4 regions of the Streptomyces sp. NPDC025651 genome follow, and region 3 is predicted to be linked to each of the others. Evidence: riboswitches for the same ligand, from Rfam matches in the RefSeq annotation. Region 3 holds a riboswitch; each other region holds the start of a gene.

Region 1 (7,209 bases), on a different contig from region 3:
CGGCCGACACCCTGACTGCGAGCAGGGGTGAACCCCGGGCGGCGCACGCGCGGCGCTGCGCTCACGGCGCTGTGTCTGCTGGCCCCGCTCGCCGGCCTGGCCGGTTGCGGTACGCCCCGCGAACCGACCGTCTCGCTCAGCCCGGACGACACCCTCAAGGCAGCGCAACTCCTGCTCACCGACCGCTGCCTGACCGGTCGCGGACTCACCCCGCCGCGCCCCGGCCGCCCGCCCTCCGACGCGGCCGAAGCCCGCCGGGTCGACCGCGCGCTGTTCGGCACCGGCCCCACCGAGCTCAGGCTCAAGCTGCCCAGCGGGCACGTCATCGGCCACCACACCGACGGCTGCCTGGCCACCGCGGAGCGGCGTCTCTACGGCGACCAGCGCCGCTGGTTCCGGGCGGTCACCCACGTCAACAACCTCAAGTCCAAGGCCCTGCCGAGCGACCGCGCCGCCTACCGGGAGATGCGCGCGCACGCACTCGCCGAGGCGCGGGAACTGCTCACCGCAGAACTCGACGGGCCGTCCGCGCAGCACCACTCACTCACCGCAGTAGGCAAGGAAAGGAACCCTTCATGAAACACCCCGTAGCCCTGCTCGCCGCCGTTCTGCTCGCCACCGGCATGGGTCTGACCACGGCCGCACCCGCGTCGGCGGCGGACTGCCCGAGCGGCAACTTCTGTGCCTGGACCGAGGCCAACTTCGGCGGCCAGCGCATGAACGCATCGGGCGACGACGAATGGTGGGAGAGCTGGATCGCCGACGAGGACTCCTCCTGGGCGAACCACGGGATCTCCGGACCCGGCGTCAAGGACCACGTCCAGGTCCACGAGGACGCCGTCCAGTGGCCCTCCACCGGCGGCGACATGACGATCTGCCTCCGCCCGGGCGACGAGGTCGGCTACAACGCCACCGCCAACGACCGCGGCGACTCCCACACGTGGGCGATGGGCTGCTGAGCGCGCGGTAGTCGCCCCACAGCGACACCGCAGGGACCTCGCACCGTGCCGGTGCGAAAGATGCGCAGGTGAGGGCCGCATGCGTGTAGCCATACGCACGCCTCGCGGGCGCTCGTACGCACACAATGAGGGGCGCCGTCCGCGTACTGGAAGTCCGCGTACTGGAAGGGGCCCCACGTGAGCGACCGCCACGACCACGAGCACCCTCACCCGCATCGACACCCCCACCCCCACGCCCATTCCCACCCCCACGCCCATTCCCTCCGGCGCCGCCTGCGGCATCTCTTCGTGCCGCACTCCCACGACAGCGCCGACAAGGTCGACACCGCCATGGAGAGCTCGGCGCGCGGGATGCGGGCGCTCTGGATGTCGCTCGCCGTGCTGGGGCTCACGGCCCTCGCACAGGCCGTGGTCGTCGTGGTCTCCGGCTCCGTCGCCCTGCTCGGCGACACCGTGCACAACGCCGCGGACGCCCTGACCGCGGTGCCGCTCGGCATCGCGTTCGTCCTGGGGAGGCGGGCCGCGACGCGTCGCTTCACGTACGGATACGGCAGGGCCGAGGATCTCGCGGGCCTCGTCATCGTGCTCACCATCGCCGCCTCGGCCGCGTTCGCCGGGTGGACGGCCCTCGAACGGCTTCTGAACCCACGGGACATGCAGCACGTCCCCGTCGTGGCGGCCGCCGCGCTCGTCGGCTTCGTCGGCAACGAATGCGTGGCCCGGTACCGCATCCGCGTCGGCCGCGAGATCGGCTCGGCCGCGCTGGTCGCCGACGGACTCCACGCCCGCACGGACGGATTCACCTCGCTGGCCGTGCTGCCCGGCGCGGGCGGCGCAGCCCTGGGCATGCGGTTCGCCGACCCGGTGGTCGGGCTGCTCATCACGGCCGCGATCCTGCTGGTGCTGCGGGACGCCGCCCGCGAGGTCCTGCGGCGCGTCATGGACGCGGTCGATCCCGCGCTGGTCGACGCGGCCGAACGGGCTCTCCTGGACGTGGCGGGCGTACGGGGTGTCGGCGAGCTGCGGATGCGCTGGATCGGGCACCGGCTGCGCGCCGAAGTGGCGGTCTTCGTGGACGGCTCACTCGGCGTGCGCGAGGCGCACCAGGTGGCGGTCGACGCCGAACACGCGCTGCTGCACGCGGTGCCCCGGCTGACCGCGGCGCTGGTCCACGCCGACCCCGCGCCCGTCGAAGGCGAGCAGGACCCGCACCACGCGCTGGCCCACCACGCACCGACCTGAACGTCCCTGCCCCGCCCTACTCCGCCGCCCGCAACTGCTGGAGCAGGCCGAGGTCTTCCCGCCCTCGGTCGAGGCGGTGGCGGAGGCGCTGCTTCCGGCCTTCGTGTAAGTCGGGGTGGACTTACTAGGACGTCCAACTATATGTTCGTGACCAGAGCCCGCGGTGCAGGGAAGCCGGTGTGAATCCGGCGCGGTCCCGCCACTGTGACCGGGGAGCGCGTTCTCGTGGAGCGATGCGCCACTGACGGACAAGTGCCGTCGGGAAGGCGGGAGAACGCGCGCTGATCCGGGAGTCAGGATACCGGCCGCGGGGTGTTCCGTGTTGTCCACGAGGATGGAGCAGACACGCATGGCACCGGTCCGTACCCACGACCCAGGTGAACCGGCGGAGCGAGCGGTGGCCCCTGACGCCCCCCGACTCCGCGACGGCTCCTGAGCCTTCGCGTCCCACGTCATTCCCGGCCGCGCACCCCCACCCCGGTGCCGCCGTCGGTCTGCCGTGCCATCCCCGGATCTCACCCGACGAGAGCAGGCTCTCATGGTCCGTGAACTGACACATTTCATCGGCGGCAAGCACGTGTCCGGCACGTCCGGACTCTTCGCCGATGTCTACGACCCCAACTCCGGTTCCGTACAGGCGCAGGTGCCGCTGGCCGGGCGCGCGGAGACGACCGCGGCGATCGCCGATGCCGCTGCCGCGCAGCGCGAGTGGGGCGAGTGGAACCCCCAGCGGCGCGCCCGCGTGCTGCTGAGGTTCCTCCAACTCGTCGAAGGGGAGCGGGAGTCGCTGGCCCGCCTGCTGTCCAGCGAGCACGGAAAGACCGTTTCCGACGCCCATGGCGACCTGCAACGCGGCCTGGAGGTCGTGGAGTTCGCCGCGGGGATCCCGCACCTGCTCAAGGGCGAGTTCACCGACAACGCCGGCACCGGCATCGACGTGCACTCCCTGCGCGTCCCGCTCGGCGTCACCGCCGGGATCACCCCGTTCAACTTCCCCGCGATGATCCCGCTGTGGAAGGCGGCGCCCGCCCTCGCCTGCGGCAACTCCTTTGTCCTCAAGCCGTCCGAGCGCGCGCCCTCCGTACCGCTCAGGCTCGCCGAGCTCTTCCTCGAGGCGGGCCTGCCGCCCGGCGTCCTCAACGTCGTCAACGGCGGCAAGGAATCGGTGGACACCCTCCTCGAGGACTCCCGCGTCCAGGCCCTCGGCTTCGTCGGCTCCACCCCGATCGCCGCGCACATCTACGCCACGGCCGCCGCGAACGGCAAGCGCGCCCAGTGCTTCGGCGGCGCCAAGAACCACATGATCGTGATGCCGGACGCCGACCTCGACCAGGCCGTGGACGCCCTCATCGGCGCCGGATACGGCTCGGCGGGGGAGCGCTGCATGGCCATCTCGGTCGCCGTGCCGGTCGGCGAGGAGACCGCGGACGCGCTCGTCGCCCGCCTCAAGGAACGCGTCGCCGAGCTGCGCATCGGCCGCTCCGACGACCCCGAGGCCGACTTCGGCCCGCTGGTCAGCCGCGAAGCCCTCGACCGCGTACGCCGCTACGTCGACATCGGCGTGGGCGAAGGAGCCGAACTCGTCGTCGACGGACGCGACTTCACCCTGCCCGGACACGCGGACGGCTTCTTCGCCGGGCCCACGCTCTTCGATCGGGTCTCACCGCGCATGCGGATCTACCGCGAGGAGATCTTCGGCCCCGTCCTGTGCGTGTCCCGCGCGGCCGACTACGAGGCGGCCCTGCGCCTGCCGACCGAGCACTCCTACGGCAACGGCGTCGCCATCTTCACCCGGGACGGCGACACCGCGCGCGACTTCTCCCGCCGCGTCGGCGCGGGCATGGTCGGCGTCAACGTACCCATCCCGGTCCCGGTGGCGTACCACACCTTCGGCGGCTGGAAGCGCTCCGGCTTCGGCGACCTCAACCAGCACGGCCCCGACGCCATCCGCTTCTACACCCGCACCAAGACCGTCACCTCGCGCTGGCCATCCGGAGCGAGGGAAGGCGCCGACTTCACCATCCCCACGATGGGATGACCGCGATGACGTCGCCGAACGGCACCCTCGCCAAGGGCCAACTCGCCCTCACCAAGGACCAGCTCGCCCTCGCCGAGGTCACGCTCGACTTCGCCGAGGAACACCTCGCGCCGCACGCCGTCGCCTGGGACCGCGACAAGCACTTCCCCGTCGACGTACTGCGCAAGGCCGCCGCACTGGGCCTCGGCGGTGTCTACGTACGCGAGGAACACGGCGGTTCGGGGCTCGGCCGCACCGACGGAACCCTCGTCTTCGAGGCCCTGGCCACCGGCTGCCCCTCCATCGCCGGATACCTCTCCATCCACAACATGGTCGCCTGGATGATCGACCGCTACGGCGACGAGAGCCAGCGCGCCCGCTGGCTGCCCGGCCTGTGCGCGGCCGAGACGCTCGGCAGCTACTGCCTCACCGAACCCGGCGCCGGATCCGACGCGGCGGCCCTGCGCACCCGCGCGGAACGCGACGGCGACCACTACGTCCTCACCGGCGTCAAGCAGTTCATCTCCGGCGCGGGCACCTCGCAGGTGTACGTCGTCATGGCCCGCACCGGAGAGGAAGGGCCCGGCGGCATCTCCGCGTTCGTCGTCGAACGGGACGACGCGGGCCTGTCCTTCGGCGCCGACGAACGCAAGATGGGCTGGAACGCCCAGCCCACCCGACAGGTCGTCCTCGACGGCGTACGCGTCCCCGCGGACCGCCGCCTCGGCGCCGAGGGCGAGGGCTTCCGCATCGCCATGAACGGCCTCAACGGCGGACGCCTCGGCATCGCCGCCTGCTCCCTGGGCGGCGCGCAGAGCGCCCTGCACCGCGGCATCGCCCACCTCGCCGACCGCGAGGCGTTCGGCGCGCGCCTCCTGGATTCCCAGGCCCTGCGGTTCCGGCTCGCCGACATGGCCACGGAGCTGTCCGCGGCCCGCGCCCTGGTGCGCCAGGCCGCCGACGCCCTGGACCGGAGCGACCCGCGGGCCCCCGAACTGTGCGCCATGGCCAAGCGGTTCGCCACCGACACCGGCTACTCCGTGGCCGACCGCGCCCTCCAACTCCACGGCGGATACGGCTACTTGAGCGAGTACGGCATCGAGAAGATCGTCCGGGACCTGCGGGTCCACCAGATCCTGGAAGGAACGAACGAGATCATGCGCGTGATCGTGGCCCGCGGCCTCACCGAGGCCGTCCGATGACCGCGGCCGACGACCCCGTGGTCCTGCGCGTCGAGGGCCGCGCGGCGCACATCACCCTCAACCGCCCCCGCGCCCTCAACGCCCTCACCCACACCATGGTCCGCCGTATCGACGAGGCGCTGACCGCATGGGAGAGCGACCCCGCCGTCGCGACCGTGGTGCTCACCGGCGCGGGGGAGCGCGGGCTGTGCGCGGGCGGCGACATCCGGTCCATCCACGAGGACGTCACCGTCGGCAGCGGTGACGCGACACGGGCCTTCTGGCGCGACGAGTACCGCCTCGACGCCCGCGTCGCCCGCTACCCGAAACCGTACGTCGCCGTCATGGACGGCGTCGTGATGGGCGGCGGCGTCGGAATCTCCGCGCACGCCGGGGTGCGCGTGGTCACCGAACGCTCCCGCGTGGCCATGCCCGAGACGGGCATCGGCTTCGTGCCGGACGTCGGCGGCACCTACCTCCTCGGCCTCGCGCCCGGCGAGCTCGGCACCCATCTCGCCCTGACCGGCGCGCAGGTGACCGCGGGCGACGCGCTCAGGTGCGGCCTCGCCGACCACTTCGTGCCGTCGTCGTCACTGCCCCGGCTGCTCGCCGACCTCGCCGAGGCGCCCGTACGAGAAGTCCTCGCGCGGTACGTCGGGGACGCGCCGCCGGGCCCTCTCGCGGACGAGCGGCCCTGGATCGACCGCTGCTACGCCGCGGGCACCGTCGAGGAGATCGTCGACCGCCTCCTCGCGGACGGCTCGCGCGCGGCGAAGGAGGCCGCCGACACGCTGCTCGCCAAGTCGCCCGTCGCGCTGAAGGTGACCCTGGCGTCGCTGCGCCGGGCGCGTGAACTGGGCTCGCTGGAGGCGGTGTTGGACCAGGAGTACCGCGTCTCCTGCGCCGCCCTGAGCGCGCCCGACCTGGCCGAGGGCATCCGCGCCCAGGTCATCGACAAGGACCGCTCGCCGCGCTGGCACCCCGGCACGCTCGCCGAGGTGACGGACGACGACGTCGAACGATACTTCGCACCGCTCGGCGACCGGGAACTCTCCCTGGCCGACGGCGGCGCGGGACAGGAGGTGGCGTGGTGAGCGGGACCAAGGACGCCGCAGGGCGGGCGACACGGAGGACGATCGCCTTCATCGGCCTCGGGCACATGGGCGGGCCGATGGCCGCGAACCTCGTCGCGGCGGGCCACCGCGTCGTCGGACACGACCTGGTGGCCGACGCGCTGAAGGAGGCCGCGGGCAGGGGCGTCGTGCCCGCCGACTCGGCCGTCGAGGCCGCTTCCGGCGCCGACGTGGTGATCACCATGCTGCCCGCCGGGCGCCACGTCCTCGCCCTCTACCGCGACGAAGGGCTGCTCGCCGCCGCGGCCCCGGGCACGCTGTTCGTCGACTGCTCCACCATCGACGTCGCGGACGCCCGCCTCGCCCACGAGGCCGCGGTCGCCGCGGGCCATCGCGCCCTGGACGCCCCGGTCTCCGGCGGGGTGGTCGGGGCCGAGGCGGGCACGCTGACCTTCATGACGGGCGGCGGCGCGGCCGAGTTCGCCGAGGCGGAGCCGCTGCTCGCGGTGATGGGGAAGAAGGCCGTGCACTGCGGGGCCGCCGGGGCCGGGCAGGCGGCGAAGATCTGCAACAACATGATCCTCGGCGTCTCGATGGTCGCGGTCAGCGAGGCCTTCGTGCTCGGCGAGAGCCTGGGCCTGTCCGCGCAGGCCCTGTTCGACGTGGCCTCCACCGCGTCCGGGCAGTGCTGGGCGCTCACCTCCAACTGCCCGGTGCCGGGCCCCGTCCCCGCGAGC
Region 2 (7,209 bases), on a different contig from region 3:
GGCAGGGTCTTCGTGGTGCGGCAGCGGCGCCTGACCGATCCCCTTCTCGACCTGGGGCTCTTCGCCGAGCGGGCGTTCAGCGGTGCGCTCGTCGTCTTTCTGCTCGGCATGATCACCCTGCATGCGCTGACGCTGTTCTTCACGCAGTACCTGCAGCTGGTCGAGGGGCTCTCGCCGGTGCCCGCGGGGCTGTGGATGATTCCGTTCGTCGCGGGCACGTTCGCCGGGCTCGGCCTCGCCCCGCGGATCGCGCGCCGGGTGCGGCCCGCGTACGTCATCGCGGGCGGGCTGCTCCTCGCGAGCGCGGGATTCCTGGTGATCTCACGGGTCGACGCGTCGTCGGGGCCCGTCCTGCTGGCCGCGGGCAGCATGGTGGTCACGCTCGGCTTCGGCCCGCTGATGGTGCTCGGCACGAACATGATCGTGGGTTCGGCGCCCCCGGAGCGTGCCGGTGCCGCGGCCTCGGTGTCGGAGACCGGCGCCGAACTCGGCGCGGCGCTCGGCGTCGCCGTCCTCGGCAGCGTCGGCACGGCCGTCTACCGTGCCCAACTGGCCGACGCGGACGCCTTGGAGGCCGTCCCGCACCGGACCGCCGAGGCGGCGCGCGAGAGCCTGGCCGCCGTGCGGGGCGCGGCGGAAGGGCTGCCGGAGGGGCCCGCGGGAGCGCTCGCCGACGCCGCCCGGAGCGCCTTCGCCACCGGGGTCGGCACGGTGGCCCTCATCAGCGCCGTACTGCTGGTGGGCCTCGCGGGGCTGGCGCTGGCGCTGCTGCGGCATGTGCGGCCGATCGGGGCGTCGGAGGAGTGAGGGGGTGTGGTGGCCGCCTTCCCCCCCGGCCGCCGGGGTTCCCGGCGGCCGGGGTTCCCCGAGGGCTGGAGTCGGCGGCGACTGGAGTCCCCGGCGACTGGAGTCCCCCGGCGGCAAGGGCTCAGCCACGAGGGCTCGGGCTCCGGGGCTCAGCCGCGAGAGCTCGGACTCCGGGACTCAGCCCCGCAGACTCGGACTTCGAGGCTCAGCCCCGCAGGCCCGGACTCCGAGGCTCGACCCCACAGGCCCGGACTCCGAAGCTCAACCCCGCAGGCCCGGACTCCGAGGCTCGACCCCACAGGCCCGGACTCCGAGGCTCGACCCCACAGGAAGCGGACTCCGAGGCTCAACCCCCGCAGGCTCAGACTCCGGGACTCAACCCCGCAGGCTCAGACTCCGAAGCTCAGCCCCGCAGGTTCGAACTCCGAAGCTCAACCCCGCAGGAAGCGGACGGAGGGTCTGCCTCCGTCCGGGCCGCCCTCGCCGTCCGGCGTCACCACCGCCCGCACCCCGTACACCTCCGCGATCAGCTTCTCGGTGATCACCTCGGCCGGTGTCCCCGCCGCGTGGGCCGTGCCCTCCTTCAGGACCAGCAGGTGGTCGCAGAACATCGCCGCCAGATTGAGGTCGTGCAGCGCGATCACGCTGGTGACGGGGAGTTCGCTCACCAGGGAGAGCAGCTCCAACTGGTGCTGGATGTCCAGGTGGTTGGTGGGTTCGTCCAGGAGGAGCTCGCGGGGCTCCTGGGCGAGGGCCCGGGCGATCTGGACGCGCTGGCGCTCACCGCCGGAGAGGGTGTGCCAGGACTGGGCGGCCCGGCCGGTCAGACCGGTGCGCTCCAGGGCCTCGCGCACGGCCCGCTCGTCGTGGGGCGTGGGGGCGGACCAGGCGCGGCGGTGCGGGACGCGGCCGAGGCGTACGACATCTCGTACCGTCAACTCGGCCTGCGTGGAGGCGTGTTGCTCGACCACGGCGACGCGGCGCGCCACCGAGCGGCGGCCGACGTCGGCCAGCGGCCGGCCGTCCAGGGTGACCACTCCGGAGGCCGGGGCGAGGACTCCGGCGAGGATCCGCAGGAGGGTGGACTTGCCGGAGCCGTTGGGCCCGAGCAGGCCGACCACGGCACCGGCGGGCGGGGCGAGGCTGACCCCGTCCACGACGAGCCGGCCACCGGCTTCGCGGGTGACGCGGTCGGCGCGGAGGCCGACGGTGTCCGGAGGCTGGGCTTCGGGGGCGAGGGAAGCCGTTTCGGAGGGCATCGCTTCGTACGTCATGTCGTCGCCCTCCGCGTCCGGTACAGGACCGCCACGAACGCCGGTACGCCGATGAGCGAGGTCACCACGCCCACCGGGACCTCCTGCGGGTCGAGGACCGTGCGGGCCAGCGTGTCCACCCAGACCACGAAGACCGCGCCCGCGAGTGCCGTGACCGGGAGCAGGCGCGCGTGACCGGAGCCGACGATCGCGCGGGCCGCGTGCGGCAGGACCAGGCCGACGAAGCCGATGGCGCCCGCCGAGCTGACCAGGGCCGCGGTCAGCAGCGCGGTCGTGCAGAGCAGGACGAGGCGGGTGCGGGCCACCCGGACGCCCAGGGTCGCCGCCGCCTCCTGGCCGAACGCGAAGGCGTCCAGCGTGCGGGCGTGGGACAGGCAGATCAGCAGCGCCGTGGCGAGCACCGCCCCGCACAGCCACACGTCCGTCCAGCCGACCCCGCTGAGCGAGCCGAGCAGCCAGAAGATGACGCCGCGCGTGGTCTCCGCGTCGCCCGCCGCGAGGATGACGAACGACGTCAGCGCGGAGAAGAGCTGCATGGCCGCGACGCCGGACAGGACGACCCGGTCCGTCGTGCCGCCCAGGGTGTGGCTGAGCAGCAGCACCAGGGCGAACGAGCAGAGCGCGCCCACGAAGGCACCGGCCGAGACCGACAGCGCTCCCCCGCCGACGCCGAGGACGACGACGGCGACGGCTCCGGTGGACGCCCCGGACGACACCCCGAGCACGAAGGGGTCGGCGAGGGGGTTGCGGAGCAGGGACTGCATGACGGCCCCGCAGACCGCGAGCCCGGCGCCGCAGACCGCGGCGAGCAGGGTGCGGGGCATCCGCAGGTTCCACACGATGCCGTCCCTGATCGGCGTGAGCCGCGCCTCGCCCCACCCCAGGTGCGCGGCGACGGCGGACCACACGTCGGGCACGGAGATGTCCGCGGGCCCGATGGTGACGGCAACGGCCACGGACACCACGAGCACCCCGAGGCCCCCGAGCCACAGCAGCCCTTGCCGCAGGACACCGGGGACCGAGGGGAGGGCGGGTGCGGCCGGAGGGAGGGCGGGTGCGGCCGAGGGGACGGCAGACGCGACCGGCGGGACAGCAGATACAACCGGCGGGACGGCAGACGCGACCGGCGGGACGGCGGGTGCGGGGGCGGCCTCGGACACCGAGCCGACGCCCCGGGCCGCGACCGCGTCAGCCGCCGCAGCGGCACCGCGCGCCGGCGCGGCCGCGTCGCCCGCCGTGGACGTCGGCGGGCGCGAGGGCTCGCCCCGCATGCCGGGCGTCACTTCGTCAGTCCGAACTTCCGTAGACCCGCCGCCACTTGTTCGACGCCGTCGACCGTGCGGATCGTGGGGTTCATGGCCTGGCCGCTCAGCAGGACGTAGCGCTTCTTCTTCACGGCGGTCAGGTTCCTCGTCGCCGGGTTGGTCTCCAGGAACTTGATCTTCGCATCGGCGCTCTCCGCGGACTGCGACTTGCGCGTGAGGTCGCCGATGACGAGGACGTCGGGGTCGCGGTCGGCGACCGTCTCCCAGTTGATCTGCGGCCATTCCTCGCGCGTGTCGTCGAAGACGTTCTTCGCGCCGAGCTCGCGGGTGATGATCCCGGGGGCGCCGCAGCAGCCCGCCATGTACGGGGCGTCGGAGTTGGCGAACCAGTACAGGAGCGTCACGTCGGAGGCGTCGATGTCCTTCGTGGCCTTCGCTGTCCGGCCCTTCAGCTCATCGATCAGCCTCTCGCCGCGCTTCTCGACCCCGAAGACCTTCGCCAGGTCCCGCACCTCGCCGTAGACGGTGTCCATGGTCAGCGTCCTGACGCGCTTGCCGTCGCCGCCGCCGTCGTTGTCCTTGCCCGCGCAGTCGGTGGGCGAGACATAGACGGGGACGCCGAGTTCGGTGAATTTCATCCGGTCGGCGACGCCGCCCTTGCCGACCGTGTAGAGGAAGGACGCGCTGACGAAGTCGGGCTCCTTGGAGAGGACCTTCTCCAGTGCCGGGTAGCGGTCGGAGAGCCGCTCCACCTTCGCGTTGTCCTCGGCCAGGTTCTTCAGGACCGGGTCGGTCCACGTGCCGGTGCCCACCATGCGGTCGGCGAGGCCGAGCGAGAGCAGGATCTCGGTGGATCCCTGGTCCAGGGAGACGGCCCGCCGCGGCGGCGCCTCGACCTCGGCCTCCTTGCCGCAGGAGGCGACCGTCACGGGATAGCCCTTCGCGTCCTTGCCCGCCGTCTTCTCCGCGGAGCCGCCGCACGCGGTGAGTGCGAGCGCTCCGGCGCCGAGCAGGGCGAACGTACGTATACGGCGGTTCTTCGAGGACACGTGATCCCTTGAGTCTCACGGCTCATACGCGGAGCCTGGCCTGCGTCACGACCTCCGCCGCCCGGTGTGCGAGCGGAGGCGCCAGCAGGTCTTCGGACTCGGGATCGGCCGGGCGGGGCGCCTTCCCAGGCGTCCGAAGACGCCCAGTGGCCGTGGCCCCGCCCGTCCCCCTCACCGCTGCGCGTCAGTTCCGGATTCTCACCGGATTCCCTGGCCCAGGTGTGGGTTTGACTGGCTTGCGCAAGTTATCACGCCTGTCCAGAGGGTCGGCCCGGGCCTCGGCTCGCCCCGGTAGGTGCCGAACGACCAGCGGTTTCCCGCCGGATCGAGGGTGCCGAACTCCCGGCTGCCGTACGGCTTGTCCTCGTCTCGCCCGCGATCCGCACGCCCGCCGCGGTCAGCTTCGCGTACAGGGCGTCCTCGGCCTGGCGGCCCGGCACGCGAACCCGGCACGTGAGTCCGGCACGCGAGCCCCGCGCAGGGCTCTCGCACACGGTCGCCCCGCACCGTCCCGGCGTCCGCTTCGGCTACCCGTGTTCCCCTGCCCCATGCCCCCTGCGCACGGTGACTTCGATCATGGGAAATGCCGGCGTCGCCCCATAGCATTGCGCGCCGCTCCGGACGGGGCCGCGCATCGCTCTCAGGGAACGGCAGGGACGTAGAGACATGGCAGTACGGGCAAAGGGCAAGCTGGCCGTCATCGGCACCACGGGCGCGCTGGCCGCCGCCGTCCTCGCGGGCAGCACGCTGTGGCCGACGAGCGAGGCCGGCGCCGCCGACACCTCGGCGGCCACCGCCCGTGAGCTGTCGCACTGGCCGAAGCCCGTCGCGAAGCAGCTCGGCAAGGTCATCGCGAAGAACGACCACAAGGGCGCGTACGCCGTGTTCGACGCGGACAACACGACATACCGCAACGACCTCGAAGAGTCGCTGCTGCCGTTCCTGGAGATGAAGGGCGTCCTGACCCGCAAGACGATGGACCCGTCCCTGAAGGTCATCCCCTTCAAGGACAAGGCCGGGCACAAGGAGAGCCTCTACAGCTACTACAACCGGCTGTGCGAGGTGGACGACCAGGTCTGCTACCCGTGGGCCGCGCAGATCTTCTCCGGCTTCACGCTGAACGAGCTCAAGGGGTACGTCGACGAGCTCCTGGCGTACAAGAAGCCGATCCCCGCCGAGTACTACGAGGGCGGGAAGCTCACGAAGACCGAGGTGAAGGCGCCGGAGTTCTCGCGCGGCATGCAGCAGCTCTACAAGACGCTGCGCTCGCACGGCATCGAGGTGTACGTGGTCAGCGCGGCCGCCGAGGACCTGGTGCGCATGGTCCTCGGCGACCCGAAGTACGGCTACGGCGTGAAGCCGCAGAACGTCATCGGCGTCTCCATGCAGCTCAAGGACCGCAAGACGGGTGAAGTGACCACCTCCCGCAAGGAGATCGCCGAGGGCCGCTTCGGCGAGAAGGACCGCGAGAAGCTCGGCGAGCGCGAGCTGACGCCGAACCTGTGGGCGCCGCTGACCTGGTACGAGGGCAAGCCCGCGGCGATCAACACGTACATCGACGAGTGGAGGAAGCCGCTCCTCGCCGCCGGTGACACCCCGGTCAGCGACGGCCCGATGCTGTTCCACTCCGCGGACGTGGAGCACGGCGGCGTACGGGTCTGGGTCAACCGCAAGGACGCGTACATGAAGCAGCTCGACGGGATGAAGAAGAAGAACGCGCAGCGCCAGCGGGAGCTGGGCCAGAAGGTGACCGCCGACAAGCGCTGGCTGACGGTCACCCCGGACCAGATCGGCTAGCGGTCGGTCAACGCCCGGAAGGCGTCGGCCACTTGGGCACGGTCGGCGCCGTCCGCGAGCAGGGCGTGCAGCAGGAGTCCGGCCTTCGGCGCGTCCAGGTCGCCCGCGGGGAGCAGGCCGCGCCCGAGCATGTCGCTCTCGGATCCGGGGCCGGTCTCCTCCAGGGGGTCGGTGCCCTGCACCACGACGACACCGTGCCCCGCGGCGCTCGCCACCGCCACACGCTCGGCGGGACCGCGCCGGTGGCCGCGAGGATCTCGGCGCCGGTCAGGCGGGGCGAACTGCCGCCGCCCCGCGCGGAGACGGTGCCGCCGAGGGTGAACACGGGCACGGGCGGCGCCATGGGCCGAGGACGGCCAGGGCCCTTCAGATCCCGGGTGCCGCCCCGATCACGCCGGAGTCGATCGCCGCGGTGAGCGCCGCGTGGTCCCGGGCGTTCTGTGCCGCGTAGCGCAGCGCGAAGTCGGCCACGGCGCGGTCGAAGGTGTCCGAGCCGCTGAGGTAGGCGGCGATCGCGATGCGGTCGCCGGAGCGCGCGTGGGCGCGGGCCAGGGCGGTGCCGCACAGCCGGGCGTAGGCACGCAGTTCGTCGGCCGACATGGCGGCGAGGTCCGCGGAGCCCTTCATGTCGCGCAGCTGGCGCCAGTAGAAGGCGCGGCCCTGGGGCCCCGTCATCCAGCCGAGGAAGATGTCGCTCGCCGCCTGGAGCAGCCGCTGCCCCGCCACCACGCGGTGCCCGGGGTGGATGTGGGGGCCGGTCGGCAGGTGGTCCTCGACGACGGACCGCACCGCCTCCTTGATCTGCAGGAAGAGCGGGTCGCCCGCGTCGCGCCCGGCGAGCAGCACGATGAAGCAGCGGGTGCCGACGCTGCCGACGCCGACGACCTTGCGGGCCGCGTCGACGAAGCGGTAGCGGTCCAGGAGGAGGCGGCGCTCCTCGGCGAGCGTGGAGCGGTAGTCCCCGAAGATCTTGCGCAGGGCGGCCATGTCGGGGGCGCCGACCGGTTCGAGGAGCGG
Region 3 (7,209 bases):
GCCCGTCGACGCCTCCTTCGACTACCAGCTCGGCGGCCCCTACCCGCCCCCGTCGAAGGTGCGCGCCGTCTCGCGCGACCGCACCGCCGAACCCGTCCGGGGCCTCTACAACATCTGCTACGTCAACGCCTTCCAGGCCCAGCCCGGCAAGGACGCCGCGCGCTGGTGGGAGCGCGAGCACCCCGAGCTGATCCTCCGCGACGACGAGGGGGAGCCGGTCGTCGACGAGGACTGGCAGGAGCCCCTGCTGGACATCTCCACCGCCGAGAAGCGCACGCGGCTCGCCGCGATCGTCGGCAAGTGGATCGACGGCTGTGCCGAGTCCGGCTTCGACGCGGTCGAGCCCGACAACCTCGACTCCTACGAGCGCTCCGACGGCCGCCTCACCCCCGACGACGCGGCGGCCTTCGCCGAGCTCCTGGCGCGCCGCGCCCACGACCGGGGCCTGGCCATCGCCCAGAAGAACACCACCGACCTCCTCGGTCGGCACGACCGGATCGGCTTCGACTTCGCCGTGACCGAGGAGTGCGCCGCCTACAAGGAGTGCTCCGACTTCAGGTCCGCGTACGACGGGAAGGTCTTCGACGTCGAGTACGAGAAGAAGGACTTCGACGCCGCCTGCCGCACCTGGGGCAAGGGCCTGTCCATCACCCTGCGCGACCGTGACGTGCGCCCCGCCGACGAGGACGGATACGTGTACCGGCACTGCTGACACCGGCCGACGGCAGTGGCACGGCCTCAGGCGGCCACCGCGCGGCGGGGGCGGGTGACCAGCTCGCCCCCGCAGTTGGGGCAGACGTCCCGCATGGCGTCGGCACACGGCACGCAGAAGGTGCACTCGTAGGAACAGATGCGGGCGGGCGCGTCGTGCGGCAGGGCCGCTTCCTCGCACCGCTCGCAGCGGTCGCGCATCTCCAGAGCCATTGATCGTCCTCTCCAAGCCCTCTCGGATCCAGACCTCCATCCTCCGTGTCCGCCGCCTGCCGGAAAGCGTCCGGGAGAGCCAGAGATCTTTACGATCGGGCCACCTCACCGCGCCTCCTGCCACACGTGCCCGTCCAGTCCCTCCCCCGCCAGCCACCCCCGCAGCTCCATGACGTCGGCGCCGTCCAGGAGTTCGGGGTCCACGGTCGTCCGCAGCTGGTGCGCCACTCCGGAGTCCCGCAGGAGCCGCAGGCTGCGCAGCGCGGGCGGCGCGCTGTTGCGGGCGCCGGTGACACGGTCGTACGCGTCCGGGGCCGCCTCGACGTCGCAGTCCACCCAGTCGAGCAGTCCGGCTTCCAGGAGCGCGGCGAAGCGGCGCGGGAAGGCGCCGCCCGTGTGCAGCCCGACACCGAACCCGAGCGCGCGCACCTCGCGCATGGCCCGCGCGAGTCCGGCCTGCAGCAGCGGTTCGCAGCCGGAGAACACCACGCCGTCCAACAGCCCGGGGTTGTGGCAGTAGCCGCAGCGCCACGGGCAGCCCTGGCAGAACACGGTGGTGGTCAGCATCCCCGGCCAGTCGCAGCTGGAAAGGCGCGCCCAGCCGCCGACGCGCATCACGCCGCCGCTTCCCGGAAGTGCACGCGTTCGGCGTGCTCGCCCTTCTTGCCGACGTTGAAGGACGTCACGGGCCGGTGGTAGCCCATGACCCGCGTCCAGACCTCGCATGTGCCGCCGCAGCTCGGGCAGTTGGCCTGCTCGCCCGCGAGGTAGCCGTGGCCGGGACAGATCGAGAAGGTCGGGGTCACGGCCAGGCAGGGCAGCGAGAAGCGTTCCAGCGAGCGCCGCACGAGGGCGCGGCAGGCCCGGGCGTCGGAGATCCGCTCGGACATGTGGAGGTGCAGGACGGTGCCGCCGGTGTACTTGGTCTGCAGTTCGTCCTGCGCCTCCAGCGCCTGGAACGGGTCGCCGGTCCAACCGACGGGCAGCTGTGTGGAGTTGGTGCAGTAGGGGTGCTCGTCCGTGCCGGCCTGGAGGATCGCGGGGAAGCGGCGCCTGTCCTCCCTGGCGAACCGGTAGGTGGTGCCCTCGGCCGGGGTCGCCTCCAGGTTGCAGAGGTGGCCGGTCCGGTCCTGGACTCCACCATCCGTGCGGGAGGCTGTCGGCAGGTGTCGGGCTCGGGCCGCTGTGCGGCCGCTCACCGTTGCGGGGCAGCCCCGGGTTCGCACCGGGTTCCCTGTTGCCTCGGCGGCCGTCCGATGACGTCCGCCGAACCGACTGGCGAAACACTACATCTGGCGGAATGGCCGACATGCCGGGCACGACATGGTGGGTGACGTTCGGCCTCAAGGGCGGGGCTTTGGGACCGGCGGACTCCCGCCGACCCCTTGCCGCAGATACGCGGCCTCCGACCCGAGCCTTATTGCACATATATTGCAGTTGCAGCAATAACGCAGAAGGAGATGTGCAGTGGGCGGACCTGTGGTCCTGGGAATCGAGTCGTCCTGCGACGAGACCGGCGCGGGGATCGTGCGCGACGGCGAGCTGATCGCGCACGTGGTGGCGTCGAGCATGGACGAGCACGCGCGGTTCGGCGGGGTCGTGCCGGAGATCGCGGCCCGCGCCCATCTGCACTCCTTCAACCCCGTCGTGCGCGAGGCCCTGGACCAGGCGGGCCTGCGCCTCGCCCAGATCGACGCGGTCGCCGTCACCACGGGGCCCGGCCTCTCGGGCGCGCTGCAGGTGGGCCTGGCCGGCGCCAAGACCCTCGCCTACGCCGCCGACGTCCCGCTGTACGGGGTGCACCACCTGGCCGGGCACGTCGCCGCGGACACCCTCGAACACGGCCCGCTGCCCGAGCCGTGCGTGGTGCTGATCGTCTCGGGCGGCCACACCTCGCTGCTCCTCGTGCGGGACCTGGTGCGCGAGCCGATCCTGCACCTGGGCGACACCCTGGACGACGCCGCCGGCGAGTGCTTCGACAAGGTCGCAAGGATCCTCGGCCTGCCCTACCCGGGCGGCCCCGCGATCGACCGCGCGGCACGGGACGGCGACCCGAAGGCCGTGGCCTTCCCCCGCCCGCTCACCCGGCCCGGCGACGATCCGTACGCCTTCTCCTTCTCCGGGCTCAAGACGGCCGCGGCGCGCTGGGTGGAGCAGCACCGCCTGCGCGGCGCGGAGCCGTCGGTCGCCGACGGCGCCGCCGCGCTCCAGGAGGCCGTCGCGGACGTGCTGACCCGCAAGGCCCTCGCGGCCTGCCGCGCGTACGACGTGCGGACGCTGATCGTGGTGGGCGGCGTGGCGGCGAACTCGCGGGTGCGGGCCCTGGCGGAGGAGCGGTGCGCCGCGGCCGGGCTCGAACTGCGCGTGCCGCCCATGACGTTGTGCACCGACAACGGCGCGATGATCGCGGCCGTCGGCGACCAGCTCGTGCGCGCCGGTGCCGAGCCCGCGCCGCTGAACGTGTCCATCGACCCGTCGGCGCCACTGGAGTACGCCTCGCTGACCCCACTGGCCCGTCCCGCCGCCCCTCTCCCCGTCTGAGCATCGCCCGGTGAGAACGACCCTCTGACGCACCGACCCACGGAGCAGACCCACCTTGCGTACCGCCGACATCCGCAGCCGCTTCCTCGACTTCTTCGCCGCGCGCGGCCACACGGTCGTGCCCAGCGCTCCACTGCCCACCCCGGACCCGACCCTGCTGTTCGTCAACGCGGGCATGGTGCCGTTCAAGCCGTACCTCACCGGGGAGCAGCAGGCGCCGTGGCCGCGCGCCACCAGCGTGCAGAAGTGCATCCGCACCCTGGACATCGAAGAGGTCGGCAAGACCACGCGGCACGGCTCGTTCTTCCAGATGAACGGCAACTTCTCCCTCGGCGACTACTTCAAGGAGGAGGCGATCGCCTACGCCTGGGAGCTGTCCACCGCGGCGCGGAACGAGAGCGGTTACGGGCTCGATCCGGAGCGGATCTGGGTGACCGTCCACCACTCCGACGCCGACGCCCGCGCGATCTGGCGCGAGGTGGCAGGGCTGCCCGACGAGCGGATCGTGGCGCGGGGCGACGAGGACAACTTCTGGTCCATGGGGGTGCCGGGGCCCTGCGGGCCGTGCTCGGAGCTGTACTACGACCGCGGCCCCGCGCTCGGCCGCGAGGGCGGGCCCGCGGTCGACGAGGACCGGTACATGGAGTTCTGGAACCTCGTCTTCATGCAGTACGAGCGCGGCGAGGGGCCCGGCAAGTCCGGCTATCCGATCCTGGGCGAGCTGCCCCGCCGCAACATCGACACCGGCATGGGCCTGGAGCGGATGGCGACGCTCCTGCAGGGCAAGGACAACCTCTACGAGATCGACGAGACGCGCCCCGTCCTCGACCGCGCGGCCGAGATCGCCGGCGTCCGCTACGGCGCCGATCCGCAGTCCGACGTGCGGCTCCGCGTGGTCGCCGACCACGTGCGCACCGCCCTCATGCTGCTCGCCGACGGCACCGCCCCGGGCAACGAGGGGCGCGGCTACGTCCTGCGGCGCATCCTGCGGCGCTCGGTGCGGGCCATGCGTCAGCTCGGCTTCCACGATCCCGCGCTGCCCGAGTTGTTGACCGTGGCGCGTGACTGCATGGCGCCCGGCTACCCCGAGGTGACCGACGGCTTCGCCCGCATCGCCGACCAGGCGTACGGCGAGGAGGACGCCTTCCGCGCCACCCTCAAGCAGGGCACCACCGTGCTGGACACGGCGGTCGCCAAGGTCAAGGAGGACGGCGGCCGTTCGCTGCCCGGCGCGCAGGCGTTCCTGCTCCACGACACCTACGGCTTCCCCATCGACCTCACCCTGGAGATGGCCGCCGAGCAGGGCGTCGAGGTCGACCGCGAGGGCTTCACCGCGCTGATGAACGAGCAGCGGGAGCGGGCCCGCGCCGACGCGCGCGCCCGCAAGTCCGGTGGCGCGACGGACACGTCGGCGCTGCGGGCCGTCCTGGACGCGCACGGCCCGACCGACTGGCGGGCCTGGGAGACGCTGACGACCGAGTCGTCGGTCCTCGCCGTGCTCGGGGCCGAGGGCACGGTTCCGGTGGCGCGCGAGGGCGAGCTCGCCACCGTGGTCCTGGACCGCTCCCCCTTCTACGCCGAGTCGGGCGGCCAGGACAGCGACGCGGGCCGGATCTCCGGGGCGTCCGGGGAGGCCGAGGTCATCGACGTCCAGCGGCCGCTGCCCGGTCTCGTGGTGCACCGGGTGCGGGTGACCGCCGGTGCACTCGCCGTCGGGGACCCCGTGGTCGCCGCCGTCGACCCCGAGTGGCGGCTCGGTGCCCGGCAGGCCCACTCCGGCACCCACGTCCTGCACGCCGCCCTGCGCGAGGTGCTCGGCCCCACCGCCCTGCAGTCCGGCTCCTACAACCGGCCGGGCTACCTCCGCCTGGACTTCCCCTGGCGCGGCGCCCTCTCCGCGGCCGTCCGGGGCGACGTCGAGGAGGCCGCCAACCGCGCGCTGCGCCGTGACCTGCCGGTCGGCGTGCGCTGGATGACGCTGCCCGAGGCCAAGGAGATCGGCGCGCTCGCCCTCTTCGACGAGACGTACGGCGAGAAGGTGCGGGTCGTCGAGATCGGCGGGGCCTGGTCGCGCGAGCTGTGCGGCGGCACCCACGTCGAGCGCGCCGCGCAGATCGGCACGGTCGCCCTGACCGCCGAGTCCTCGGTCGGCGCGGGGATGCGCCGTCTGGAGGCGGCTGTCGGCATCGAGGGCTTCGGCTATCTGGCCCGTGAGCGGGACCTGGTGTCCCGGATCGCCGAGCAGCTGGGCGCGCCGCGCGCCGAGCTGCCCGAGAGGATCGCGGGCCTGCTCGACCGGCTCAAGGCCGCCGACCGGGAGAACGCCCGCCTCAAGGACCGCGCCACGGCGGCCCGCGCGGGCGACCTGGCGGGCCGCGCCGTCGAGGCGGGCGGCACGCTGGTGGTCACCGAGACCGTGGACGGCACGGCCGCCGAGGCCCGCGCCCTGGCACTGGCGGTCCGCGACCGCCTCCCGCACGAACGCCCCGGCGTGGTGGCCGTCGCCAACACCGCGGGCGGCCTCGTCCTGACCGTCAACGCCCCGGCCCGCGCGGCGGGCCTCGCCGCGGGCGCCATGGTCGAGCAGCTCCTCGCGGGCCGGGGCGGCGGCTCCCCGGAGATCGCCCAGGGCGGCGGCGTCGCCCCCGCGGACCTGAAGACGATCCTGACGGACCTGCCGGGCTTCGTCGCCGGGCGCTGAGCCCGGGACGGCGGACGGCGGCCGTCGCCGCCCGTGCGGACCGGCCCGTCCTGACCCGCGTCGGCACGCGGCGGCACGCGGCGGGCGTCGAGGCCGTCGAAGAGATCTCCGCATCGCCTCGTCCGCCGGCCCCGAAGCCGTCGGAGGGGAGCTCGTGGCCTCCGCCACGTGCTCCCCTCTCGGATCTCCCCTCTCGGATCTCCCCTCTCGGATCTCCCCTCTCGAACCGGCTCCGGGCCTCAGTCCGTCGCCGTGAGCGGCGCGTACGCGTCGGGGCGGCGGGTGGCCAGGAACGGGAACAGCTCCAGCCAGTCGCGGCGGGCGTCGAGGTCCAGGTCGGCCACCAGGACCGCGGGCTCGTCGCGCGGGGCCTGGGCGAGGACGCGGCCGTAGGGGTCGACGATGAACGAGCTGCCGTAGAAGGTCAGGCCGTTCTCGGCGCCGATGCGGTTCGGCACGATCATGAAGGTGGCGTTGGCGATGGCGTTGCCGGTGATGACCTTCTGCCAGATCGGCTGGGTGTCGAAGCCGGGGTGGCCGGGCTCGGAGCCGATGGCGGTCGGGTAGACGAGGACGTCGGCACCGGCCAGGGAGTACGCGCGGGCCAGCTCCGGGAACCACTGGTCCCAGCAGGTCGGCAGGCCGAAGTTCGCCTCGTCGACCTTCACCAGCGGGAAGGCGTCCTCGGCCGGGCCCTGACGGAACCAGTGGTCCTCGTAGTAGCCCTCGGAGACCGGGATGTGGGTCTTGCGGGTCCGCTGGGCGAGGGTGCCGTCGGGGGCGACGAGGATCGCCGTGTTGTAGCCGAGGCCGTCGTCCTCGCCGCCGGGCGCCGCGGCCTTCTCGTACAGCGAGGCATGGACGTACACGCCGTGCTCGCGGGCGGCCTCCGCGGCGAAGGTGAAGGTCGGCCCCGTCGTCAGGTCCTCGGGCTCGGCGGGCGCCGGGTGGTCGGCCTTGCGGACGACCGCGAAGTACGGGGACAGCGTCAACTCCTGCAGGCACACCACCCGCGCGCCCTCGGCCGCCGCGAGCCGGATCCC
Region 4 (7,209 bases), on a different contig from region 3:
GGACATCAGGGGTACGGCGCACACGGCGACCCGCAGCACGTCCTCGCCGACCGGGGGCGCGACGACGGACTCCCGCACGGCGCCCCGCAGGGACACCCGCAGCCCGTCCTCCTCGTCGATGCCGAGGCCGTGCTGGAACGGCAGCACGCCGAACGTGCGCCGCCCGGTGAGGCCGTGCAGCATGTCGAGCCCGGGTTCGAGCAGCGACACGTCGCCCCGGAACTTGTTCACCAGGTACCCGGCGACCAGCTCCTGGTCCTCGGCGGCGAGCAGCGCGGTCGTCCCGAAGAACGAGGCGAAGACCCCACCCCGGTCGATGTCCCCGACCACGAGCACGGGGAAGCGGGCGGCGCGCGCGATCCCCATGTTCACGATGTCGGTACGCCGCAGATTGATCTCGGCGGGACTGCCCGCGCCCTCACAGATCACGGCGTCATAGCTGCCCCGAAGCTCCTCCAGGCATCCCACGACGGTGTCGAGCAGCGCCGCCTGGCGCCCCCCGTGGTACCCGCGCGCGCTCATCTCGCCCACGGGCTTGCCCATGAGCACGACCTGACTCGACCGGTCGCTGCCCGGCTTGAGCAGCACGGGATTCATCAGCGCGCTCGGCTCGACGCGGGCGGCCTGCGCCTGCATGGCCTGCGCCCGCCCGATCTCGGCCCCTTCGCGCGTGACGAAGGAGTTGAGGGACATGTTCTGCGCCTTGAACGGCGCGACGGACACACCCTTGCGGGCCAGCCACCGGCAGATGCCGGCGGTGACCACACTCTTCCCGGCGTCAGAGGTGGTCCCGGCGACCAGAAGTCCGCCACTCATGCGTCTCTCCGTTTCCGCCGGGCGGCCGCCACCGCGACCCCCAGCGCCAGCCAGCCGACCCGCCGAGAGAGCCGCACGGCCCGCTCGATGTCCCCGACCCGTACGTCCCGTCCCAAGGCGCCGTTGAGGACGGGGCGATGCTCCACCCGCCCCGCGTACGAGAGGGTCCCACCCAGCCGTACGCCCAACGCCCCCGCGAAGGACGCCTCGACGGGCCCCGCGTTGGGGCTGGGGTGCTTGTGCGCATCCGCACGCCAGGCCCGCACCGCCCCCGAGGGCGAATCCCCCGCGAGAACGGCCAGCACGGCGGTGAGCCGCGCCCCCGGCCACCCCAAGACGTCGTCGGCGCGGGCGGAAGCCCACCCGTACCGCCGGTACTTGGGCGACTTGTGTCCGACCATCGCGTCGAGCGTGTTGACGGCGCGGAAGGCGACGAGTCCCGGCACCCCGCCGACGGCCCCCCACACCAGCGCCCCCACCACGGCGTCGGACGTGTTCTCGGCGACGGACTCGACCACGGCCCGCGCGATCCCGTCCGCGTCGAGCGCCTGAGGATCCCGCCCGCACAGATGCGGCAGCCGCTCCCGCGCGACCTCGACGTCCCCGGCCTCGAGGGCGCCGCCGATGGCCCGCGCCTCACGCCCGAGCGAGGTCCCGCCGACCACGGCCCAGGTCGCGGCGGCGGTCAGCGCGACGGATCCGGCACGTGAGCGGCGTACGAGAGAAGAAGCGAGGGCGGCGGCACCCGCCGCACCCCCGGCACACACCACGGCGTGCAGCGCGCCCCACCCGCGGTGGTCGCGCCACAGCACCCGCTCGACGGCACCCGCCGCACGCCCGAACGCGGCGACCGGATGTCCCCGGCGGGGATCGCCGAGCAGCAGGTCGCCGATGAGGCCGACGGCGGCGCCGTACGCGAAGTCGCGATCGGCACTCATGGGCTCAGCCCGCAGCCGTACTGAGGAGAGAACTCGTACTCAGGAAGGGGAACGGCACCGGGCGGCCGAGCATGGCGATGTGTCCTCACTCAGGGTGTCCGCGCCCTGGTTCGACGTGATGCGGCGGCGAGAGTTCCTGGCTTGCGGGGAGCGTCTCCCCGATGACAGTGGCGGGACCGCGCCGGATTCGCACCGGCTTCCTCTTCTGCCGCCGTAGTTGGCCCCGGCAGTCCACCACGCCCCGCGAACGCCCGTCAACTCGCCGTTGACCTGCGGCGGGAGAGTGTGCGGAGCCCCACACACGGCAGTGGGGCGCGAGGCGTTCGCACGCCCCGCGCCCCACCGAAGACTCCGGTCGTCAGGCGACGATCAGATAGATCCCGTACGCGACGGCCGCCGCGCACAGCGCGAAGCAGGCGTACGCGCCGGTGCGGGCCAGGGCCGCGGAGCCGCCGCCGGAGGCCGACGCCGTCTCCTGCTTCGAGAGGCCGACGATGCCGAGGGTGAACAGGCCCACCAGGGCCACCGTCACCGCGAGGCTGACTCCGAAGACGGAGCCGAGAGCTGCCCAGTCGATGCTCATGCTGATCTGTCCTTACACCGTCGCGGGCCTGGCGGGGTCCGCCATGGCGCCGGTCGTGGTCGTGGTCGGGGCCGTGGCGGCCTTGACCGGGTCGTCGGAGGCGGCGCCCGCGGTCGCCATCGCGCCCGCCGGGGGCGGCGTCACGGCGGCGATGGCGGTGGTCACGACGCCCGCGGGCTCGGCGCCCTTGGTGTCGTCGTGGCGGATCTCGTCGTCGGTGACGTTGGTGTGGTCGATCGCGTTGCGCCGCGAGAGCGCCCAGATCACGGCCGAGCCGCCGACCAGGATCGCGGCGGTGACCGCGATGCCCCAGGAGCCCTGCTTGGTGAGGAACTCGGCGCCCGCGCCGACCAGACCGGCGGCCGGCAGGGTCAGGCCCCACGCCACGAACATCCGGGTCGCGGTCGACCAGCGGACGACGCCGCCCTTGCGGCCGAGGCCCGCGCCCATCACGGCGCCGGAGCAGGACTGGGTGGTGGAGAGCGAGAAGCCCAGGTGCGAGGAGGCCAGGATGACCGTCGCGGCGCTGGTCTGGGCGGCGAAGCCCTGCTGCGGCTGGAGGTCGGTGAGGCCCTTGCCCATGGTGCGGATGATGCGCCAGCCGCCGAGGTAGGTGCCGAGCGCGATGGCCACGCCGGCCGAGACGATGACCCACATCGGGGGGTTCGCGCCGGGGTTGAGGACACCGCCGGTGACCAGGGCGAGCGTGATGATGCCCATGGTCTTCTGCGCGTCGTTCGTGCCGTGGGCGAGCGAGACGAGGCCCGCGGAGGCGATCTGGCCCGCGCGGTAGCCCTTGGCGGTCGCCTTGGTGTCGGTGTTGCGGCCGATGCGGTACGTCAGGCGCGTGGCCAGCATCGCGGCGAGACCCGCCACGAGGGGCGCCGCTATGGCGGGCAGCAGGACCTTGGTGACGACCGTGCCGCCGTTGATCGACGACCAGCCCATCGACATGACCGCGGCGCCGATGAGGCCGCCGAAGAGAGCGTGGGAGGAGCTGGAGGGCAGGCCCACCAGCCAGGTCAGCAGATTCCAGAGGATCGCGCCGACGAGCGCGGCGAAGATGACCTCTGTCTTGAGGCCGTCCTCGTTGACGATGCCGCCGGAGATCGTCTTGGCGACTTCGACGGAGAGGAAGGCGCCGACGAGGTTGAGCACGGCGGACATGGCCACCGCCGTCTTGGGCTTCAGAGCGCCGGTCGAGATGGTCGTCGCCATCGCGTTGGCAGTGTCGTGGAAACCGTTCGTGAAATCGAACACGAGAGCGGTAACGATCACGATCCCGAGGAGAAGCGTGATGTGTTCCATTTACCCAGGCTTCTGTTGGACGTCAGTGGCATGTGGAACGTAGGCAACCTGGGTGAACGGAAAGTGAACTGGGTCGGGCCGTGCAGTGACCCGAAGCGGAGCGCCGTCACTCCGCATTCATCAGGTGCCTGACGAAGATCGTACGGAGTGACGGCGCGGGGCCCGGAATCTGGGCGGAGTGTCGGCCTCCGCCCTGCTGCGCCTACCCCCGGGCGAACCGCTTCAACTGGTTCGTCGAGCCGTTGAAGAGATTCTGGTCACCCGGCAGTCCGCCGCCGTTGTCGTACTGCCAGAACGTCCAGTACGACCAGCCCCTGGGCAGCGACCCGGTCGACGACGACCAGCGCGCGAGCCACAGGGCGTGGTTCGACGCGAAGGCCCGGCTGCCGCCGGTGCAGTCGTTCCACCACTTGGTGGTCGTGTAGATCACCGGGCGGCGGCCCGTCTGCCGCTTGACCTCGTTGCTGAAGGACTGGATCCAGTTGACCATCCTGGTCCTGCCGAGCCCGTAGCACTTCTTCTTGCCGTACGGGTTGTGCTCGATGTCCAGCGCGGGCGGCAGCGTCCGGCCGTCGGCGCTCCAGCGGCCCCCGTGGTTCATGAAGTACGCGGCCTGAGTCCTGCCGGAGGACTTGTGCGGCAGCGCGAAGTGGTACGCGCCGCGGATCAGGCCGGCGTCGCGGGAGCCGTTGTACTGCTGGGTGAAGTAGGGGTTGCGGTAGGTGTGCGACTCGGTCGCCTTCACGTAGACGAACCGCGCGCCCTTGCTCTTGGCCTTCTGCCAGTCGACTTTCTTCTGGTGCGAGGAGACGTCGTGCCCCCGCGGCTTGCCCGCGGCCGAAACCGGAATCTCGGTCAGGGCGGTCCCGCCGATGGCCACGGCCGCCACGGATGCCGTGATGAAGCGGGCGCGGCGACGGGACGGGTTGTGTTCACGAGCCATGGTTCCCCCCGGAGATGGCGACGTGCACGGCAAATCTCCCAGAGAGTACTGGAAGATCATCCGATGCCCGTCGATCGCCAGCCAATCATTGCCAGAGGCGGATGTATGCCCATATGTGGCACCGCGGACTCCCCGCGTACGGACTCCCGGGCACAGGCTCCGGCTGGCAGGATCACCGCATGACTGAGCAGCGGGGCAGGGAGCGGGACGTGATCGGGCAGGCCTGGCGTGAGCTGGTCGACGCGGCGTGCAGGACGGTGAAGGACGGCCTGGTCGTCGGCACGTCGGGCAATGTCTCGGTGCGGGTCGGCGACACGGTCCTGGTCACTCCGAGCGGGGTCCCCTACGACCGGCTGAGGCCCGAGGACGTGGTCGGCGTCGACCTCGAAGGCCGGCAGACCGTCGGCGGGCTCTCACCGACCAGCGAGCTGCCCATGCACCTGGCGATCTACCGCGCCACGGACGCGGGGGCGGTGGTCCACACCCACGCGGTGCACGCCACGGCCGTCTCGATGCTGGTCAAGGAGCTCCCGGCGGTCCACTACATGGCGGGCGTCCTCGGCGGCCCGCCCCGGGTCGCGCCGTACGCCCTGTACGGCACCGAGGAGTTGGCCGAGAACATGCTCAGGGCCCTGCGGGACCGCACGGGATGCCTCCTCCAGAACCACGGAACGGTCACATACGGAGACACCCTGTCCCAGGCGTACGACCGCACGGCCCAACTGGAATGGATGTGCCATCTCTGGCTCACGTCGAGCAGGGTCCCGGGCCACACCCCGACCCTCCTCTCCCCGGCCCAGCTGAGGGAAGCGGAGCAAAAACTACGGGGCTACGGCCAGAGCCGACCCTGAGCCCTGACCCAGTCGGCCCCGTTTGTGGGCAGGCGTTCCGCACGGCGGAACGGGTGGGCACAAACGCCCGCGGTCCGCAGACGACAAGGGGTCCGGGGCGGAGCCCCGAAGAACGGTGCCGGATCACCCCGCAGGCTCCGCCCACTGGCCGCCGGGCCCCTCGGCCCGGACACTGGACCCGTGCGCCCAGCCAAAGCGACGGCAGCAGCCGTAACCGTAGCCACAGGAGTCACCGCTGCTCTCGGCGCGGCCGCAGTCGCGGCGGGCCGTTTCGCCAGCGACGCCGCCCTCAAGGCCCCCGCGGGCCGCCCCCTGCCGACGGAGCCCCGCCTCACCGTCCACGCCACGGCCGCAGGCCAGATCACCCTGACCCGCGCCCTCGCCAGCCTCCGCCCGGGCACCTACGGCCTCAGCGGCAACGGCACCCACGCGATCGTCGGCCCCGTCCTGGACTCCGCCCCGCACGAGGCCGACACCGTCGTACGCCGCCTCGAAGCCGTCACCCACGGCTCCCTGGACCCCGGCGCCCGCGTCTGGCTCACCCCGCAGGTCCACATCGGCGACCCGCACGCCGCCCTCGGCATCGACCACGCCGACGTCGACGTCCCCGGCGAACTCGGCGCCCTGCCCGCCTGGTTCGTGCCCGGCGCCAGGGACACCTGGGTGATCACCGTGCACGGCCTGGGCACGACCCGTGAACACCCCATGGTCGTCATGGACTTCCTGCACCGCCTCCAGCTCCCGATCCTCGACCTCGCCTACCGCGGCGACCTCGGCGCGCCCCGCTCCCCGGACGGCCTCGGCCACCTCGGCGAGACGGAGTGGCGCGACCTGGACGCCGCCATCCGCTACGCCGTGCGCTACGGCGCCGAGCGCGTCATCCTGCACGGCTGGTCCACCGGCGCCGCCATGGCCCTGCACGCCGCCGCGCACTCCGCGCTGCGCGACCGCATCAGCGGCCTCGTCCTTGACTCCCCGGTGCTCAACTGGGAGACCACCCTGCGCGCCCTCGCCGCCGCCCGCCGCACCCCGGGACCGCTCCTTCCGCTTGCGGTCCGTGCGGCCCAGGGACGCACCGGGCTGCGCGGCGACCGCATCCTGGAGGCCGCGGACCCCGACGTACTCAAGGTCCCGACCCTCCTGGTGCACGGACCCGACGACGTCGTCGCGCCCTGGGCCCTCTCCCGTCAACTGGCCGAACAACGCCCGGAACTGGTCACGTTGCACACCGTCCAGGACGCGCCGCACGGCGCCATGTGGAACGCCGACCCCGCGGGGTACGAAGAGGCGCTGCGCCGCTTCCTCACCCCCCTGATGTGACCGTTCGAGACCCCTCTCGAACGCCCCGCGACCCCTCGCGCGCACGGCGTCCCGCAGGCCCCCGCCGCCATTCCGTTTGGGTTTTCGGACCGTCAACAGGAAGACTGCTCCCGTGACGTCCCGTACCCCGCGCGACTCCAGGCTCCGACTTGTCCGCGCGCCCCACCCGAGGGCCGAAAAGCGAGGAGACACCCAGCGCGACCCAGCGCGACCGCTGTCCGCCGCCCCCGGCGCGGTGAGCAACCGCCGCGCGCGCCGGTCCGCGCCCCGTCCCCCCGAGGGCACGCCCGCGCCCGCGGAGCTGGCCAGGGGAGCGCGTGCCGGCCTCGCCGACGCCGTACGGGTCGCCCGCTGGGCCGACGCCGCCCTGCGCCCCGGCCCCGGCCGCCGCACCGGCGCGACGCCGGACGGCAAGGGCACACTCTCCGACGCCACCGCCGAACGGGCCGC

What was found. Region 3 has a riboswitch for cobalamin ahead of nrdD (anaerobic ribonucleoside-triphosphate reductase). Riboswitches for the same ligand answer to the same signal wherever they lie in the genome.
Region 1: another riboswitch for cobalamin. It lies ahead of ACZ4D5_RS39145 (CoA-acylating methylmalonate-semialdehyde dehydrogenase); the one in region 3 lies ahead of nrdD (anaerobic ribonucleoside-triphosphate reductase).
Region 2: another riboswitch for cobalamin. It lies ahead of ACZ4D5_RS05405 (ABC transporter substrate-binding protein); the one in region 3 lies ahead of nrdD (anaerobic ribonucleoside-triphosphate reductase).
Region 4: another riboswitch for cobalamin. It lies ahead of ACZ4D5_RS07650 (cobalamin biosynthesis protein); the one in region 3 lies ahead of nrdD (anaerobic ribonucleoside-triphosphate reductase).

What each region holds. Positions count from the first base shown of each region.
Region 1 covers NZ_JBVHLZ010000016.1:151,843-159,051, forward strand. The annotation lists gene ACZ4D5_RS39125 (hypothetical protein) at 1-31, shown strand, start outside; gene ACZ4D5_RS39130 (hypothetical protein) at 28-579, shown strand; gene ACZ4D5_RS39135 (peptidase inhibitor family I36 protein) at 576-959, shown strand; gene ACZ4D5_RS39140 (cation diffusion facilitator family transporter) at 1,137-2,201, shown strand; cobalamin riboswitch at 2,346-2,525, shown strand; gene ACZ4D5_RS39145 (CoA-acylating methylmalonate-semialdehyde dehydrogenase) at 2,740-4,239, shown strand; gene ACZ4D5_RS39150 (acyl-CoA dehydrogenase family protein) at 4,245-5,420, shown strand; gene ACZ4D5_RS39155 (enoyl-CoA hydratase/isomerase family protein) at 5,417-6,493, shown strand; gene mmsB (3-hydroxyisobutyrate dehydrogenase) at 6,490-7,209, shown strand, end outside.
Region 2 covers NZ_JBVHLZ010000001.1:1,144,756-1,151,964, reverse strand. The annotation lists gene ACZ4D5_RS05420 (MFS transporter) at 1-807, shown strand, start outside; gene ACZ4D5_RS05415 (ABC transporter ATP-binding protein) at 1,239-2,066, opposite strand; gene ACZ4D5_RS05410 (FecCD family ABC transporter permease) at 2,078-3,352, opposite strand; gene ACZ4D5_RS05405 (ABC transporter substrate-binding protein) at 3,361-4,395, opposite strand; cobalamin riboswitch at 4,462-4,646, opposite strand; gene ACZ4D5_RS05400 (HAD family hydrolase) at 5,062-6,192, shown strand; gene ACZ4D5_RS05395 (hypothetical protein) at 6,189-6,407, opposite strand; gene ACZ4D5_RS05390 (DUF2252 domain-containing protein) at 6,559-7,209, opposite strand, start outside.
Region 3 covers NZ_JBVHLZ010000003.1:118,666-125,874, forward strand. The annotation lists gene ACZ4D5_RS12785 (endo alpha-1,4 polygalactosaminidase) at 1-712, shown strand, start outside; gene ACZ4D5_RS12790 (DUF1272 domain-containing protein) at 739-924, opposite strand; gene ACZ4D5_RS12795 (radical SAM protein) at 1,030-1,539, opposite strand; gene nrdD (anaerobic ribonucleoside-triphosphate reductase) at 1,539-2,090, opposite strand; cobalamin riboswitch at 2,069-2,215, opposite strand; gene tsaD (tRNA (adenosine(37)-N6)-threonylcarbamoyltransferase complex transferase subunit TsaD) at 2,404-3,465, shown strand; gene alaS (alanine--tRNA ligase) at 3,521-6,166, shown strand; gene ACZ4D5_RS12815 (carbon-nitrogen hydrolase) at 6,406-7,209, opposite strand, start outside.
Region 4 covers NZ_JBVHLZ010000001.1:1,640,494-1,647,702, forward strand. The annotation lists gene ACZ4D5_RS07645 (cobyric acid synthase) at 1-816, opposite strand, end outside; gene ACZ4D5_RS07650 (cobalamin biosynthesis protein) at 813-1,754, opposite strand; cobalamin riboswitch at 1,863-2,005, opposite strand; gene ACZ4D5_RS07655 (hypothetical protein) at 2,113-2,337, opposite strand; gene ACZ4D5_RS07660 (inorganic phosphate transporter) at 2,350-3,645, opposite strand; gene ACZ4D5_RS07665 (lysozyme) at 3,848-4,588, opposite strand; gene ACZ4D5_RS07670 (class II aldolase/adducin family protein) at 4,768-5,439, shown strand; gene ACZ4D5_RS07675 (alpha/beta hydrolase) at 5,620-6,759, shown strand; gene ACZ4D5_RS07680 (hypothetical protein) at 6,872-7,209, shown strand, end outside.